DNA from 2 places in the Veillonella sp. CNR 79/14 genome. Region 1 is predicted to be linked to the other one. Evidence: riboswitches for the same ligand, from Rfam matches in the RefSeq annotation. Region 1 holds a riboswitch; the other holds the start of a gene.

What was found. Region 1 has a riboswitch for thiamine pyrophosphate ahead of thiC (phosphomethylpyrimidine synthase ThiC). Riboswitches for the same ligand answer to the same signal wherever they lie in the genome.
Region 2: linked by a shared signal. The riboswitch ahead of cytX (putative hydroxymethylpyrimidine transporter CytX) and the one ahead of thiC (phosphomethylpyrimidine synthase ThiC) in region 1 are both predicted to bind thiamine pyrophosphate.

The regions. Positions count from the first base shown of each region.
Region 1 covers NZ_RQVH01000002.1:41,824-49,312, reverse strand. The annotation lists gene menE (o-succinylbenzoate--CoA ligase) at 1-1,245, shown strand, start outside; gene EO119_RS00885 (PaaI family thioesterase) at 1,247-1,669, shown strand; gene trmD (tRNA (guanosine(37)-N1)-methyltransferase TrmD) at 1,777-2,607, shown strand; gene EO119_RS00875 (RNA methyltransferase) at 2,608-3,180, shown strand; gene EO119_RS00870 (YebC/PmpR family DNA-binding transcriptional regulator) at 3,190-3,921, shown strand; TPP riboswitch at 3,973-4,081, shown strand; gene thiC (phosphomethylpyrimidine synthase ThiC) at 4,159-5,463, shown strand; gene EO119_RS00860 (hypothetical protein) at 5,720-6,322, shown strand; gene rpsB (30S ribosomal protein S2) at 6,532-7,257, shown strand; gene tsf (translation elongation factor Ts) at 7,379-7,489, shown strand, end outside.
Region 2 covers NZ_RQVH01000001.1:69,916-77,404, forward strand. The annotation lists gene EO119_RS00300 (DNA repair protein RecO) at 1-544, shown strand, start outside; gene cytX (putative hydroxymethylpyrimidine transporter CytX) at 677-1,870, opposite strand; TPP riboswitch at 2,014-2,121, opposite strand; TPP riboswitch at 2,302-2,398, shown strand; gene thiD (bifunctional hydroxymethylpyrimidine kinase/phosphomethylpyrimidine kinase) at 2,465-3,271, shown strand; gene thiE (thiamine phosphate synthase) at 3,366-4,037, shown strand; gene glyQ (glycine--tRNA ligase subunit alpha) at 4,417-5,292, shown strand; gene glyS (glycine--tRNA ligase subunit beta) at 5,294-7,327, shown strand; gene EO119_RS00330 (zinc metalloprotease HtpX) at 7,334-7,489, shown strand, end outside.

The DNA of each region.
Region 1 (7,489 bases):
ACGAATCTGACTAACCGAGAAATAACAGAACAGATGGAAAGTACAGGAGTTCGCACCTTATTGATGTCAGAAAAAATGACACACATATTGCGAGCACAGAAGGTAGCCGATGACATAGAGATCACGGATGTTTCTACTTATGAGTATAGCCATAATCAAGTGGACCGACAGTATTTATGCTTTTCTACATGCATAGACACTGACTTCAAGGCTATTTCTCCTATGCATAATGACGAAAATCTAGACTTGAATCCATCTGGTGAAAAAGTATTTTGTATTATCAACACTAGTGCTACAACAGGCAAATTCAAATCAGTCCCTGTACGGTGGTTACAGATAGAGGCTCATGTGAAAGCTTCTGCGAATGTGCTTGGTGTGGAGGAACATGACAATTGGCTTGTAGTGCTCCCTATGTTCCATGTCAGCGGCTTATCTATTATTTTGCGTACCTTGTACAATGGCACAAGAGCGACGATTCGTGAAAAGTTCTCGGAACAAGTCGTACTAGAGGCATTGAAAACAGATGAAGTCACCATGGTATCTTTGGTGCCTACAGTATTACAACGCATAGTAGAACGGATACAAGTACCAACTTTACGGGCTATCTTACTAGGTGGCGAGTTTATTCCTATGCCACTCTTACAAGAGTGCGTACAACGAAATTTACCCGTCTATAAGACATACGGCATGTCAGAAACTTTTGCTCAAAGTACTACCTTTAGTATACAGGAGTATCCGAATAAATTAGCCTCTGTAGGATATCCTTTACAGGGTGTTACTATTGAAATTCGCAATCCTGATGAAGAAGGAGTAGGAGAAGTGTGGCTTTCATCCCCAATGCTGATGAAAGGATATCTTAATAAAGAACTTATAAAAGGTGCTTTTAATACAGATGACATTGGCTACGTAGATGAAGATGGATTTTTATATCTTTTGAATCGCAGAAAGGACATCATCATTTCTGGGGGTGAGAATATTTATCCTAAGGAAATCGAGGATATTCTATATGGAATGGACGGTATACAGGAATGTGCAGTCATTCCTGTATCAGATCCTAAGTGGGGACAAGTACCTGTATTGTGCGTGGTAACAAATTGTTCCAAAGAAGATATATCACAATATCTACTCAGTCGTTTAGCAAAGTATAAAGTACCGAAACGAATGATATATTTTGATGCATTACCGAAAAATAGTATGGGGAAAATATTGCGACAAGACTTGATTCACACAGTAGAAAGGGCATAGTATGAAGGAAACCTCTTTATTAGAACAATTACAGATAGAGACATTTTACTGTACTCAACAGGCCTTTCAAAGTACTATGAAGCTTTCATCGTTTCATGCACAACCCTTTGGATTCGTCAACGGTGGCGTGTATTTAGCCTATGGAGAAGTATTAGCAGGCATGGCATCTAATGCTATATTGGCACAAGAATCAACATCGAGCCATAAAAGCGTGGACTTAGATTCGGCTGAACGAAAAGTAGCTGTAGGTCAATCCATAACGGCTAATCATGTGAAACCGAAACGATGTGAAGGATATGTCGTAGCACGTGGGCAATTGTTACACAAAGGTGGTCGAAATCATGTATGGATGATTAATATCTTTGATGAAACAGATCGATTGTTATCTCATATGACGGTGACAAATAGTATTATAAATATATAGTTAGAGCATCTAGCAATCTCGAAAGTTATGATACATATGCAAGATAAGACTTACCTTTACCAGTAAATAGTTATTTCTAGGATAGATAGAAAGGAGGTGCATAGTCCATGAAAATAGATATTATATCGCTATTCCCAGAGTTTTTTGATGCCTTTTTTACACATTCCATCATCAAACGTGCCTTACAGGCAAATCGATTAGAAATGAAAGTGACAAATCCACGAGAATTTTCTCATAGCAAGCATGGTCAAGTGGACGATACTCCTTATGGAGGTGGCGCTGGCATGCTCATGAAAGCACCTCCTCTCTTTGAGGCTGTAGAGCATGTGTTGCAGATTCCCATAGAAGAACATCGTTGTACAAAGGAGAGTCACAAACGCCATGTTGTGTTTATGGGGCCTACAGGGAGACCATTTACACAAGAAAAAGCAAGGGAATTGTCCACCTATGATCAACTTGTCATCGTCTGTGGACACTACGAAGGGGTAGATTATCGAGTGGAAGAACACTTAGTGGATGAAACTATATCTATTGGAGATTATGTGTTAACTGGCGGTGAACTACCAGCCATGGTGGTAGCTGACGCAGTGGCTCGCATGATTCCCGGTGTTTTAGGAGCTACCTCAGGAGCTATAGAAGATTCTTTTTATCATCCAGTACTTGAATGTCCACAATATACGAAACCCCAAACATACAGAGGTATGATGGTGCCAGATATATTATTAAGTGGTCATCATAAACATATTGAGCAGTGGCGATTAGAAGAGTCATTGAAACGGACTGCTTTACTGCGAAATGATTTGTTGCAACGAGAATTAACTGTAGATGAATTTAAGGCTCTGAAAAGAGTACTAGATAGAGTGGATTCTGAAGAGGAACAACAAGTACTTTCAAAATTGATAGAACAGTCTAATTTCACAGAGGAAAAGAGGAAATAAATGGCGAATTTATATATCGGCCTCGTTCATTATCCCATTATGAATAAACATGGTGAGGTGATCACGACGGCCATCACGAACTACGATATCCATGATATTGCCAGAGCATCTACAACCTACGATGTGGAACGATATTTCATCATTCACAATGTACCGAGCCAACGTGAATTGGCAGAAACTGTGATGAGTCATTGGAAAACGGGATTTGGCAGTACTTATAATCCGGATAGAAAAGATGCTTTCAAACATGTGGAACTTGTCAATTCCATTCGACAAGCCATCGATATGGTGACGGAATTAGAAGGACTGACGCCAATCGTGTGTACTACGGATGCACGGACCTATGATAATACCATTACCTATGCATCGCTCCGTAAATCACTTGAAAGTGAGAGCCGTCCTGTGGTAGTATTATTTGGAACGGGGTATGGTATGACGAAAGAAACAATGGAAGATTTCGATTATATCTTAGAACCCATCTATGGACATGGAGAGTACAATCACCTTTCAGTTCGTAGTGCCGTATCAATTATATTAGACCGCTTGCGAGGCGAAGCGTGGTGGAATAAATAGGAGGACACAATGTCAGGACATTCTAAATGGTCAAATATTAAACATAGAAAAGGTAAAAATGATGCATTAAAAGCAAAAATTACCACAAAAATTAGTCGTGAAATCACAGTAGCTGTGAAAGCTGGTGGTACAGACCCAACAGGTAATATGCGCTTGAAGTTGGCGCTACAAAAAGCTCGTGAAAATAACATTCCTAAGGATAATATTCAACGTGCCATCGATAAAGGTGCCGGTGCAGGGGATGCGAACAATTACGAAGAAATTACCTATGAAGGATACGGCCCAGGCGGTGCTGCTATCCTTGTAGAAGTGATGACAGATAACCGTAACCGTGCAGCAGCTGATGTGCGTCATGCCTTCTCCAAACGTGGCGGTAACCTAGGTGAAAGTGGCTCTGTTAACTGGATGTTTAAACGCAAAGGTGTATTCGTGATTCCCCAAGAAGGCAATGATGAAGAGACATTGACATTATTGGCTCTTGACGCTGGCGCTGAAGACATCAAAGTAGAAGACGATGTATTCGTTATCTACACATTGCCAGATGATTACGATGCCGTAGAAGCTGCCCTAGCAGAAGCATCCATCGCTACAGATATGGCACAAATCACAATGGTTCCAGATACTAATATGGAATTAACCGGTGATGACGCAGTGAATATGCAACGAGTACTAGACATGCTGGAAGACTTAGACGATGTACAAGATGTGTATCATAATGCCATCATGGATGAGGAAGAATAATTTACTATAAAAATCCACCATTCCATGCTATACTATAAACAAGTAAATATTTTAGATTTGCAAGGGAGCCTATGTAATAGGCTGAGAAAGGACTATGAAGTACCTGACCTTTTGACCTGATCGGGATCATGCCCGCGTAGGAAGCACGCTGACATATGTGGGTATCGATGTAATGTCGATACCTTTTTGTGTATAGAGTACCCATAATAGGCTCCTTTGTAATGAAAGGAGCTTTTTATGTTTTACACACAAATGCAAGCAGCCCAAAAAGGCATTGTTACCGACGCGATGAAAGTGGTAGCAGAAAAAGAAAACATGGATGTTGAAGTATTACGAGAGTTAGTGGCAAAAGGACATGTAACAATTCCATGCAACAAACATCATACGGCTTTACAACCGGAAGGAATTGGTCAAAAGTTACGCACAAAAATCAATGTGAACTTAGGTACATCTAAAGACTGTACAGACTATGAAGAAGAAATGAAAAAAGTCCATCATGCAGTGGCATTGGGAGCTGAATCTATTATGGACTTGTCTACGCATGGTGATACAAAAGTATTCCGCCGTCTGCTCACCAAAGAATGTCCCGTTATGATTGGCACTGTGCCTATTTATGATAGCGTTATACATCACCAAAAAGATTTAGGAGAATTGACAGCTGAAGACTTTATTTCTACTATCCGCCTCCATGCAGAAGATGGGGTAGACTTTGTCACATTACATTGCGGGATTACGCAACATACAGTGGAACAAATTAAACGTCATAAACGAAAATTAAATATTGTCAGCCGTGGCGGTAGTTTAGTCTTTGCTTGGATGTCCATGACTGGTCAAGAGAATCCGTTCTATGAATACTATGATGAAATCTTGGACATTTGTGCAGAATATGACATGACCATTTCTCTTGGCGATGCATGCCGTCCTGGTTGCTTGGCAGATGCTACAGATATCTGTCAAATCGAAGAACTCGTTCGTCTTGGTGAGTTAACAAAACGAGCTCGTGAACGTGGTGTACAAGTGTTGGTGGAAGGTCCTGGTCATGTACCATTGAATCAAGTACAAGCCAACATGGAAGTGCAACAAACGATCTGCGATGGGGCACCGTTCTATGTGTTAGGACCATTGGTCACAGATATTGCACCAGGCTATGACCATATTACAGCGGCTATCGGTGGTGCCGTGGCAGCCATGCATGGGGCAGCCTTCCTTTGCTATGTAACACCAGCAGAACACTTAGCCTTACCTGACGAAAATGATGTAAAAGAAGGCATCATGGCTTTCAAAATCGCAGCCCATGCCGCAGACATTGCAAAAGGTATACCAAATGCACGAGACCGTGATGACCGCATGGCAGAGGCGCGCCAAAAACTCGATTGGGAAGCGCAATATGCAGTAGCACTAGATCCTGAAAAAGCTCGTCGTATCCGTGAAAGCCGTGCCCCAGAAGAAGGACATAAAGAAGCTTGTAGTATGTGTGGTAAATTTTGTGCCGTACGGAGCATCAATAAAGCCTTAGAAGGAGAGAAAATTGATATATTATAAATGAGAAACGAAACAGCCAACTCTTGGATAGGAGTTGGTTGTTTTATTGTATAGAGGATGTGAATGGATGAATCTAACCGATCAAAATATATTACGGATAAACTACAATTTATACGCTTTATATAGTTATCATTATTTAGAGATAAAAGCAAAAAATACATAGGAAATATCATGTGAAATAGTTGATTAGTCCTGATATTATGATGTATGATAGTAATAACATATATGTGTTTTAGTTATTTATGTGAGGTGTGCTATGAGAAAAAAAACAGCAGTCGCTCTTGTATTAGCTAGCGTATTTGCAGTCAATGCAGGTACTGCTACAGTAGAAGCTAGTTGGTTAAGTAAAACGTTAAAGAAATTAGACAATGCTTTGGGGGTTCCAGATAGTAATACACAGGTAACAAAACAGTCTGATGGAAAATTACAATTACCACAAGCTGGAGAACGATGGATTTTACTTTCCGAAAATAAATACTATAAAACATATGTAGATAGAACAAAAGTGCGTGCTGATGGAGAAGCTCAAAATCGAGTAGTATATGGTGTATTTAAACGTGAATTTACCCCTATTGGATCACAGTGGTTAGGTAGCGAGGGAGACGTTAGTCCAGATGTGGTAACAGTGGAATATTTACCATTAGCATATGGAGTTAATAAAACATTGGACTATTCAAGGAGAGAGTTTTCAATTGACCCATCCTATTATGATATCCATGGGAATTTAATTTGGAAAGGATATGCTGGGCATTTTACTATTTCTAATATAGAAGGTGTATATCTTGGTAACTATGTCCCTAATTCCGAAGAAGAACAAATTAAAGATAAACTCTTCCACATGTTCGGTTGGGATTACTAATAGTATATCGACAGCTGTGCTCTCATAAGTAAATAATGACTACTAGGGTACATAGATATAATGCATGATTTCCCCTTGCTTTCATCTCACATTTTGTGCTATACTAACCAAGTATGAATACACACGCAACTAGACTATCAGTTCTGTGCGCAATTTCGCGTTTGCTGAGGGATGAGAGTTGCGGAGGTTTTTTAACAGGAGGTGCCAACATGGCAGTAGTATCACTTAAACAATTATTAGAAGCTGGTGTTCACTTTGGACATCAAACAAGAAGATGGAATCCTAAAATGGCTAAATTCATCTTCACTGAACGTAATGGTATTTATATCATTGACCTTCAAAAAACTGTAAAAAAAGTAGAAGAAGCGTATGATTTCTTACGTGAAGTAGCTCAAGAAGGCAAAACAATCCTTTTCGTAGGTACTAAAAAACAAGCTCAAGAAGCTGTAAAAGAAGAAGCTCTTCGTGCTAATATGTACTTCGTTAATGAACGTTGGTTGGGCGGTATGTTGACTAACTTCAAAACTATCGAAGCTCGTATTAAACGCTTAAAACAATTAGAAAAAATGGCTGAAGATGGAACATTCGAAGTTCTTCCTAAAAAAGAAGTAATTCGTCTTCGTCATGAATGGGAAAAATTAGAAAAATATCTTGGCGGTATTAAAGATATGCCAGAAATGCCAGGTGCACTTTTCGTAATTGACCCTAAAAAAGAAAAAATCGCTATCGCAGAAGCTAAAAAATTAGGTATTCCTGTAGTAGCTACTGTGGACACTAACTGTGATCCAGACGAAGTTGATTTCCCTATCCCAGCAAATGATGATGCTATTCGTGCAGTTAAATTATTAGCTGGTAAAATGGCTGACGCTATTTTAGAAGGTCGTCAAGGTGAACAAGACGCTTTCGGTACAGAAACTGCTTCCGAAGAAGCTTAAGAATCTGTAAGATTATTTAACAATATATACAGACATAGTCTTAATTGATAAATAAGTAATAACGATGTAAAATTAAGGTAAGGCTAAGGTCTTACCTTAATTATTTATAGGAGGAAAAATCATGGCTCAAATTACAGCAGCTTTAGTAAAAGAATTACGCGACATGACTGGCGCAGGTATGATGGATGCTAAAAAAGCATTGGTAGAAGTTGATGGCGATATCCAAAAAGCA
Region 2 (7,489 bases), on a different contig from region 1:
GTATTTACAACCTTTAAGCTGTTTATATTTGACAGTAGCACCTAATGGAGACATGTACGATATTATCCAGATAGATGGGATTTCTACACGCGATTATGAAAGTTTAGAAGATATTTCCTATGCTACTTTTAGCGGTGAACTGGTAAGTGCTTTATTTGAAAAAGGTAAATTAGACCGCAGTGTATATACGAATATGAGCCGATTTTTACAATCTATACAGGATAAACCCATTCGCTTAGGTTCTATTGTGCTGGGGTGGCATATGTTAAGTCTGGCGGGATTTGTGCCACAAGGGCAACATTGTGAAGACCCTGAGGTAATGGCAAGTCTTTGCGATGAAATCTATGAAGCCTGTCAGTATGTAGTGAAACAAGAGCTACAACAAGGGATAACAATGCTTTTGAACTATGATTGGATTCCTACAAAGCCTTTACGTCTTACTGCGAATCAATGGGATCAATTAGAAATTCTATTGCGAAAACTTTTGACATATCAACTAGGATATACATTGCATAGCATTGAGTTTTTAGAGACGATGATATAATTAATATATTAAAATGAAAACAGGAGCTACCTTTCATAGAAGGAATGCTCCTGTTTTGATTTGTGAAGTTATTGTAAAATGTATAATGAAATAATGAGTGCTTATATACGCACTAAATAGTATAGTAAGCGGTTATATTTCTTTTTTCTTTTTAGAAATTAGGCTAATGATATAGGCTGTTGCAATGGTTGCTAATGCTGTTCCTACGATAGTAGATAGGCTAGCTCCTAAGAATGGGTTGCTGTCAAGGAATTGATGGTACATATAAGTACCAGATGCCCAACAAATGATATACAAACTAGGTCCATGGTCAAGATGTGGACAATGACGTAATAAGAAATAGTGAGTTAATAAAATAGCAATCATTGGGGCAAATACGGATCCAATCATATATAAGAAAGGAATGATATTATCCATTGGATAGATGGATGCACCGATGGTGCCGATGACGGTAACGATAATACCGATGGTACGACCAGAGTATTTAGATTGCAAACTTTCAGAGGAAATACCAGCAGATAGGGCATCCATAAAAGTAGTTGTGACAGTAGAGAATACGATGATAATTAACCCACCAAATCCTAAACCAGCATGAAGTAGAACCTTTGCAATGTTGCTTTCATTTGTATAGAGGGCCGCAGCGAGGCCTAATACATACATGACAGAACTAGTTACGCCGTATACGATGGCACTAGCAGCAGTACCTGCTACAGGGTTCTTGGATAATCGAGTATAATCACTAATCAATGGTAGCCAAGACAATGGCATAGCGATGGATAATTCCAAAGCCGCTGTGAAAGTCATTTCGTCAGTGATGATTCCTTGGCTGTGAATGGAACTTTCTTGTAACAAGCTAATTAACAAATAGATGCAGAGGATACCTAAGCCGTAGCCCATGATACTGTTGATATAGCCCATGTTACGGATACCAATGAAGAGCCATACAATGATGAGAGCACCGATAATGATAGTCCATGCAGTGAATGGTAGATTCCATAATTCTACGGCACCAAGAGCACCGTCATAAATCATAATACCGGTCCAACCAATCAGTTGTAGAACGTTTAAAATGGAAAATAATTTCATGCCCCCATTGCCAAAGACAGTGGATACAGTTTGCATAGAACTCATGTGTTCACGAGCGCCGATGAGTCCTGCACCAAATAATAACAAACAGCCGATGACGTGACCTATGATGATGGCTAATAGGCCGTCGGAAAATCCTAGGGGCGCAAAATAGGTGCCCGTCATAATTTCCGCAATGGAAAGAGCGGCGCCGAACCAAATGAGGGACAACCGCGATGATGAAAGTTTTGAATCAGTCATGAATACTCCTAACTATGCCAGTGGGAACAAAAAAGACTAATCTGAAACGATTAGCCTGTAGATGATAGATATTCTTAATATACCTAGTATTGTAAACAGGAACCATATGGTAATGTGTCCTTATGTGTTTGTATAGGTACTACAAAAATATACTAATATATCCCTACGTTGGCATTATCCAAATCAGGTTATGGGTTAGTAGCACATAGCCACTTCTCAGCCCACTTTAGTGAGCACCCCTTACAGATGTATTATACGAATTGAATGATACTACGTCAATAGCAATATATAGGTAAATGTAATGTATTATATGAAATACATAAGATATTTAAATATCTATATTGAGAGAAAATCTCTTCTAGTGAAAGTAGTTTAGCTGTAATTTATTGTATTGCATTGGTTACTATTTCATGTTATAACTAAATTAATATAAGAACCACTAGGGGTGCTTATGCTGAGATTGATGAGTATCAAAACCCTAGACCTGAACCAGATAATGCTGGCGGAGGAAAGTGGATGGCATCGAATACTAGATATTGTATAAGAACCGTCCCTAGGATTGGTTCTTTTTTGTTACTAGTAAAGGAGATACCTATGAAATTACATAAAGCGTTAACAATTGCAGGAACAGATCCAACAGGCGGTGCAGGGGTGATGGCGGACTTAAAAAGCTTTCAAAGTCGTCATGTCTATGGGATGGCTGTTATTACATCCGTAGTGGCACAAAACACAAGAGGTGTAACGCAAATTGCCCATATGGATGTATCCATGATTGAAGCACAGTTACAATCGGTGTATACAGACATTGTACCGGAAGCAGTGAAAACTGGCATGTTAGCCACAGCAGAGATGATGGAACTCATCGGGACATATATAGATCCTAAGGTACCCTATGTGTTAGACCCTGTGATGATTGCCACCAGTGGGGATCGATTGATTTCCGATGAGGCGGTGAAAGCCTTACAAAGCAAATTGATTCCGAAAGCGACCTTGATTACACCGAACCGTAGTGAAGCCGAAGTACTAGCAGATATGAAAATTGATACGGTAGAAGCTTTACATACAGCAGGGATTCGTATTTTACAAGAATTAGGCCCTCAAGCAGTCATCATCAAAGGTGGTCACATAGGAGATGAGGCCACAGATTACTTGTTTACAAAAGATACTATGTCCATGCATCGCTCTTGGACAAGTCCTAAATATGACACAGTACACACCCATGGCACAGGTTGTACATTCTCTGCTGTTATAACAGCAGAACTTGCCAAAGGGAAATCCTTGGAAGACGCTATTACGATTGGTAAAGAATATATCCGATTAGCTATTTTGCATAACCCTGGTCTGGGCACAGGCAATGGGCCAGTGAATCATATGGCCTATGGGGATGAATATTCTGATTAATATAGGTATGATCCATATCATATCAACCATACTTAGTGTCGTGGTATACTATAAGTAATCTGTTTTGGTTGTTATATAAGAAACGAGGATTATTTTGAAACATCATGATATAGATACAGTGCGCTCCATGATGGGCTTGTACTTCATTTGTGGAACACCGAATACGAAGGATATTCACAAGACCCTTACAGAAGCTTGTAAAGGCGGTATTACTTGCTTTCAACTTCGTGAAAAAGGAGAAGGTGCTTTAGTAGGTGACGAAAAAGGGCAGTTGGCACGGGAGTTACAGAAAATTTGCAAAGAATATGGAGTTCCTTTCATCATTAATGATGATGTAGAATTAGCGGAACGAATTGGTGCTGATGGTGTTCATGTGGGACAAGACGATATGGATCTTGAAGAAGTACGCAAACGATTGCCTCAAGCCCTTGTGGGGACATCCATTAATTCTGTAGAAGAGTTGGAGAACACAAAGTTGGACTATGTGAATTACATCGGTGTAGGTCCTATGTATGCGACAAGCACAAAAAAAGATGCCAAAACTGTGCGAGGGCCCGAATTAATTTTAGCTTTACGTGCTCATAATCCAACTATTCCTATGGTAGCTATTGGTGGCATTAATCGAGATAATTTTGACGATGTATTAGCGGAACCGGTAGATGGTATTGCGGTGATCTCAGCCATCACAGAAATGGAAGACGTCGAATATGAAACTGCCATGTGGATAGAGAACATGGAATGGTGTAAGATGTTCTTGGAAAAATAATATACAGAACATATTACTAGACCTTTGTGGTATAGGGGGATAGTAAAAGCAATTAAGAACTTACATCAGTAATTCAGCGGATACACCTTGACACTAACCCCTTTTATCCATACAATAGTATATATACATAAGTGATGAAGCAGAGGAGTATACTCCCGTTAGCGAGTGAGGACGGTGAAAGCTCACAAATGAGTAGAAGGCGCTGTGGAGCATGGGCAGGAACGTTGTACCATACTAGGTATGGACAATTAGTAAAGGCTATTTTTTAAAAGAGGGCATTAGCCAATTAGGGTGGAACCGCGGGTATATCTCGTCCCTGTAGCGATTTTCGTTGCAGGGACTTTTTTTTATTCCCTGTAAAACATAAGGAGGAATGGAAATGACATTTCAAGAGATGATTTTTACACTCCAAAACTTCTGGGGTGAACAAGGTTGTATTTTACAACAACCATATGACATTGAAAAAGGGGCGGGTACGATGAACCCTGCTACATTCTTACATGCTTTAGGTCCTGAACCTTGGTCTGTATGTTATGTAGAACCATCCCGCCGTCCAGCAGACGGACGTTATGGTGACAATCCAAACCGTTTATTCCAACATCATCAATTCCAAGTGATTATTAAACCATCTCCAGACAATATTCAAGAATTATATTTGCAAAGTTTGGCTGCTCTTGGCATTCATGCAGAAGATCATGATATCCGTTTCGTAGAAGATAACTGGGAATCTCCAACATTAGGCGCTTGGGGTCTTGGTTGGGAAGTATGGTTAGACGGTATGGAAGTAACGCAGTTTACCTATTTCCAACAAGTAGGATCTATCGATGTAAAACCAGTGTCCGTAGAAATTACATACGGCTTAGAACGTTTGGCTATGTACATTCAAGGCGTAGAAAATGTGTATGACTTACAATGGAACGAACAATATACATACGGCGATGTATGGCATGCAAATGAAGTAGAACAGTCTACATACAGCTTTGAATTAGCAGATACAGATATGTTGTTCAAATTATTTGACATGTACGAAGCAGAGGCTACACGTGTATGTCAATTAGGTTTCGTATTGCCGGCCTACGATTATGTATTGAAATGTTCCCATACATTTAACTTGCTAGATGCACGCGGTGCCATTTCTATTTCTGAAAGAACAGCTTTCATCGGCCGTGTTCGTAACATGGCTCGTATTTGTGCACAAAACTATTTGGCGAAACGAGAAGAACTTGGTTTCCCATTGTTGAAAGGAGATAAATAAGATGGCTAAGGATTTACTCTTTGAAATTGGGGCAGAAGAAATTCCTGCAGGATTTTTGCCAAATATTATTAAACAATTAGGTGAATTAGCAACAGCTGCATTGGCAGAGCGTCACATTCCACATGGCGCTGTAAAAGTCTATGCCACACCTCGCCGTGTTGCATTACTCATCAATGACGTAGCAGAACGTGGTGAAGATGTTCATGAAACACATAAAGGTCCATCTGTGTCTATTGCTTATGATGCTGACGGCAATGCTACAAAAGCAGCCATCGGTTTTGCTCGTGGTAAAGGATTAGATGTATCTGAATTAAAAGTAGTAGATGGTTACATCTTTGCGGACACAACAACAGCTGGTTTAGATACAAAAGAAGTCTTATCTGACGTATTACCATCCTTGATTACAGGTTTAAGTTTCCCTAAATCCATGCATTGGGGCGATTTAGAAGAACGGTTCGTTCGTCCAGTACGTTGGTTGGTGGCATTATTTGGACAAGACGTAGTACCAGTGACATTTGCTAATGTAACTAGCTCTAATGTGAGCCGTGGACATCGTTTCCTTGGTGAGTCTGAATTGACTATTACAGAACCAAAAGACTATGTGGATACATTAACTAAGAACTTTATTATGATCGACCAAGACGTTCGCCGTGAGACGATCCGTAAACAATTAACAGAATTAGCAGCCACTAAAGGGGCTACTGTGGTGTGGGATGAAGATTTATTAGACGAAGTTACATTCTTAGTAGAATATCCTACAGCACTTTGTGGTACTTTTGATGAAAGCTATTTAGCGTTACCATCAGACTGTATTATTACACCAATGAAAGACCATCAACGCTATTTCCCAATGGTGGATGGCAAAGGAACATTACTTCCTATGTTCTTAACTGTTCGCAATGGGGATAGCAAATCTCTAGAAGTGGTAGCAGCTGGTAATGAACGTGTACTTCGTGCTCGTTTAGACGATGCGAAATTCTTCTTTAATGAAGACCGTAAAACGCCATTAGCTGGTCGTTATGAAGCATTGACAAAAATTGTCTTCCAAGAAGGTTTGGGCAATTTAAAAGATAAAACAGAACGTCTCTTAACATTAGGTGCTGCCTTAGCACAAGAAGTAGGCTTTACAGATACAGTTACTTTAGAACGCGCTACACATCTTGCTAAAACTGACTTAACGACAGGTATGGTGAGCGAATTTACTGAATTACAAGGTATTATGGGTAAAGAATATGCTCTACTAGATGGTGAAACTCCAGCTGTAGGGGAAGCAATTTTTGAACAATACTTGCCTCGTTTTGCAGGGGATATCTTACCAAGTACCGATGCAGGTCGTATTTTGAGTATCGTTGATAAAGTAGATACCATTGTAGCTACGTTCAGCCGTGGTTTAATTCCAACAGGTTCCCAAGATCCATATGCATTACGCCGTCAAACGATTGGTATCATCAACATTTTGATGGATAGTAAATGGTCTTTATCCATGCGTCCAATCTGGGTAAAAGCAATGGAATTATTAGGCGTGGCTAGTGAAAAACAAGAAGAATTACTAGGTCAATTAGAAAACTTCTTTATCCTTCGCTTGAAAAATATCTTGTTAGAACAAGGCATGCCATATCAAGTGGTAGATATCGTATTGAGCCAAGAGACTGTCACAGTTGCCTTAGCAGAAGGTTTAGGACAAGCCTTAACAGCAAACCGTATTGATGAAAACGAACCATTAATGCAGGCTTATACACGTATTTTTAATATGGTAAAAGATGTGACTTTCACAGGTGTAGACGAATCCTTGTTAAAAGAAGATTCTGAACAAGCCTTGTACAAAGCGGCATTGCCGGTATATACAACAAATCGTAATGCCTTAGAGGCAGGTGACTATGTGAAAGCTGTAAGTTTGGCAGAATCCTTGGTGCCATATATTGAAACATTCTTTGAACATGTTATGGTTATGGATAAAGACGAAGCAGTGAAGCAAAATCGTCTTCAATTATTACGTATGACTTACGAAGTAAGTAACTTAGGTAAATTGAAATAAAATCTTATGATTATTACAGTACTCACATTTTTTGCGAATGTATTTATCATTGGCAGTATTCTGTACATGTACCAAGTTATCTTTGGTCCTATTGATCATCCTTTTCTGATGAAAGCGATGGACCTCTTTCATGTGCGTATTAACCTGGAAAATATTAGCTAT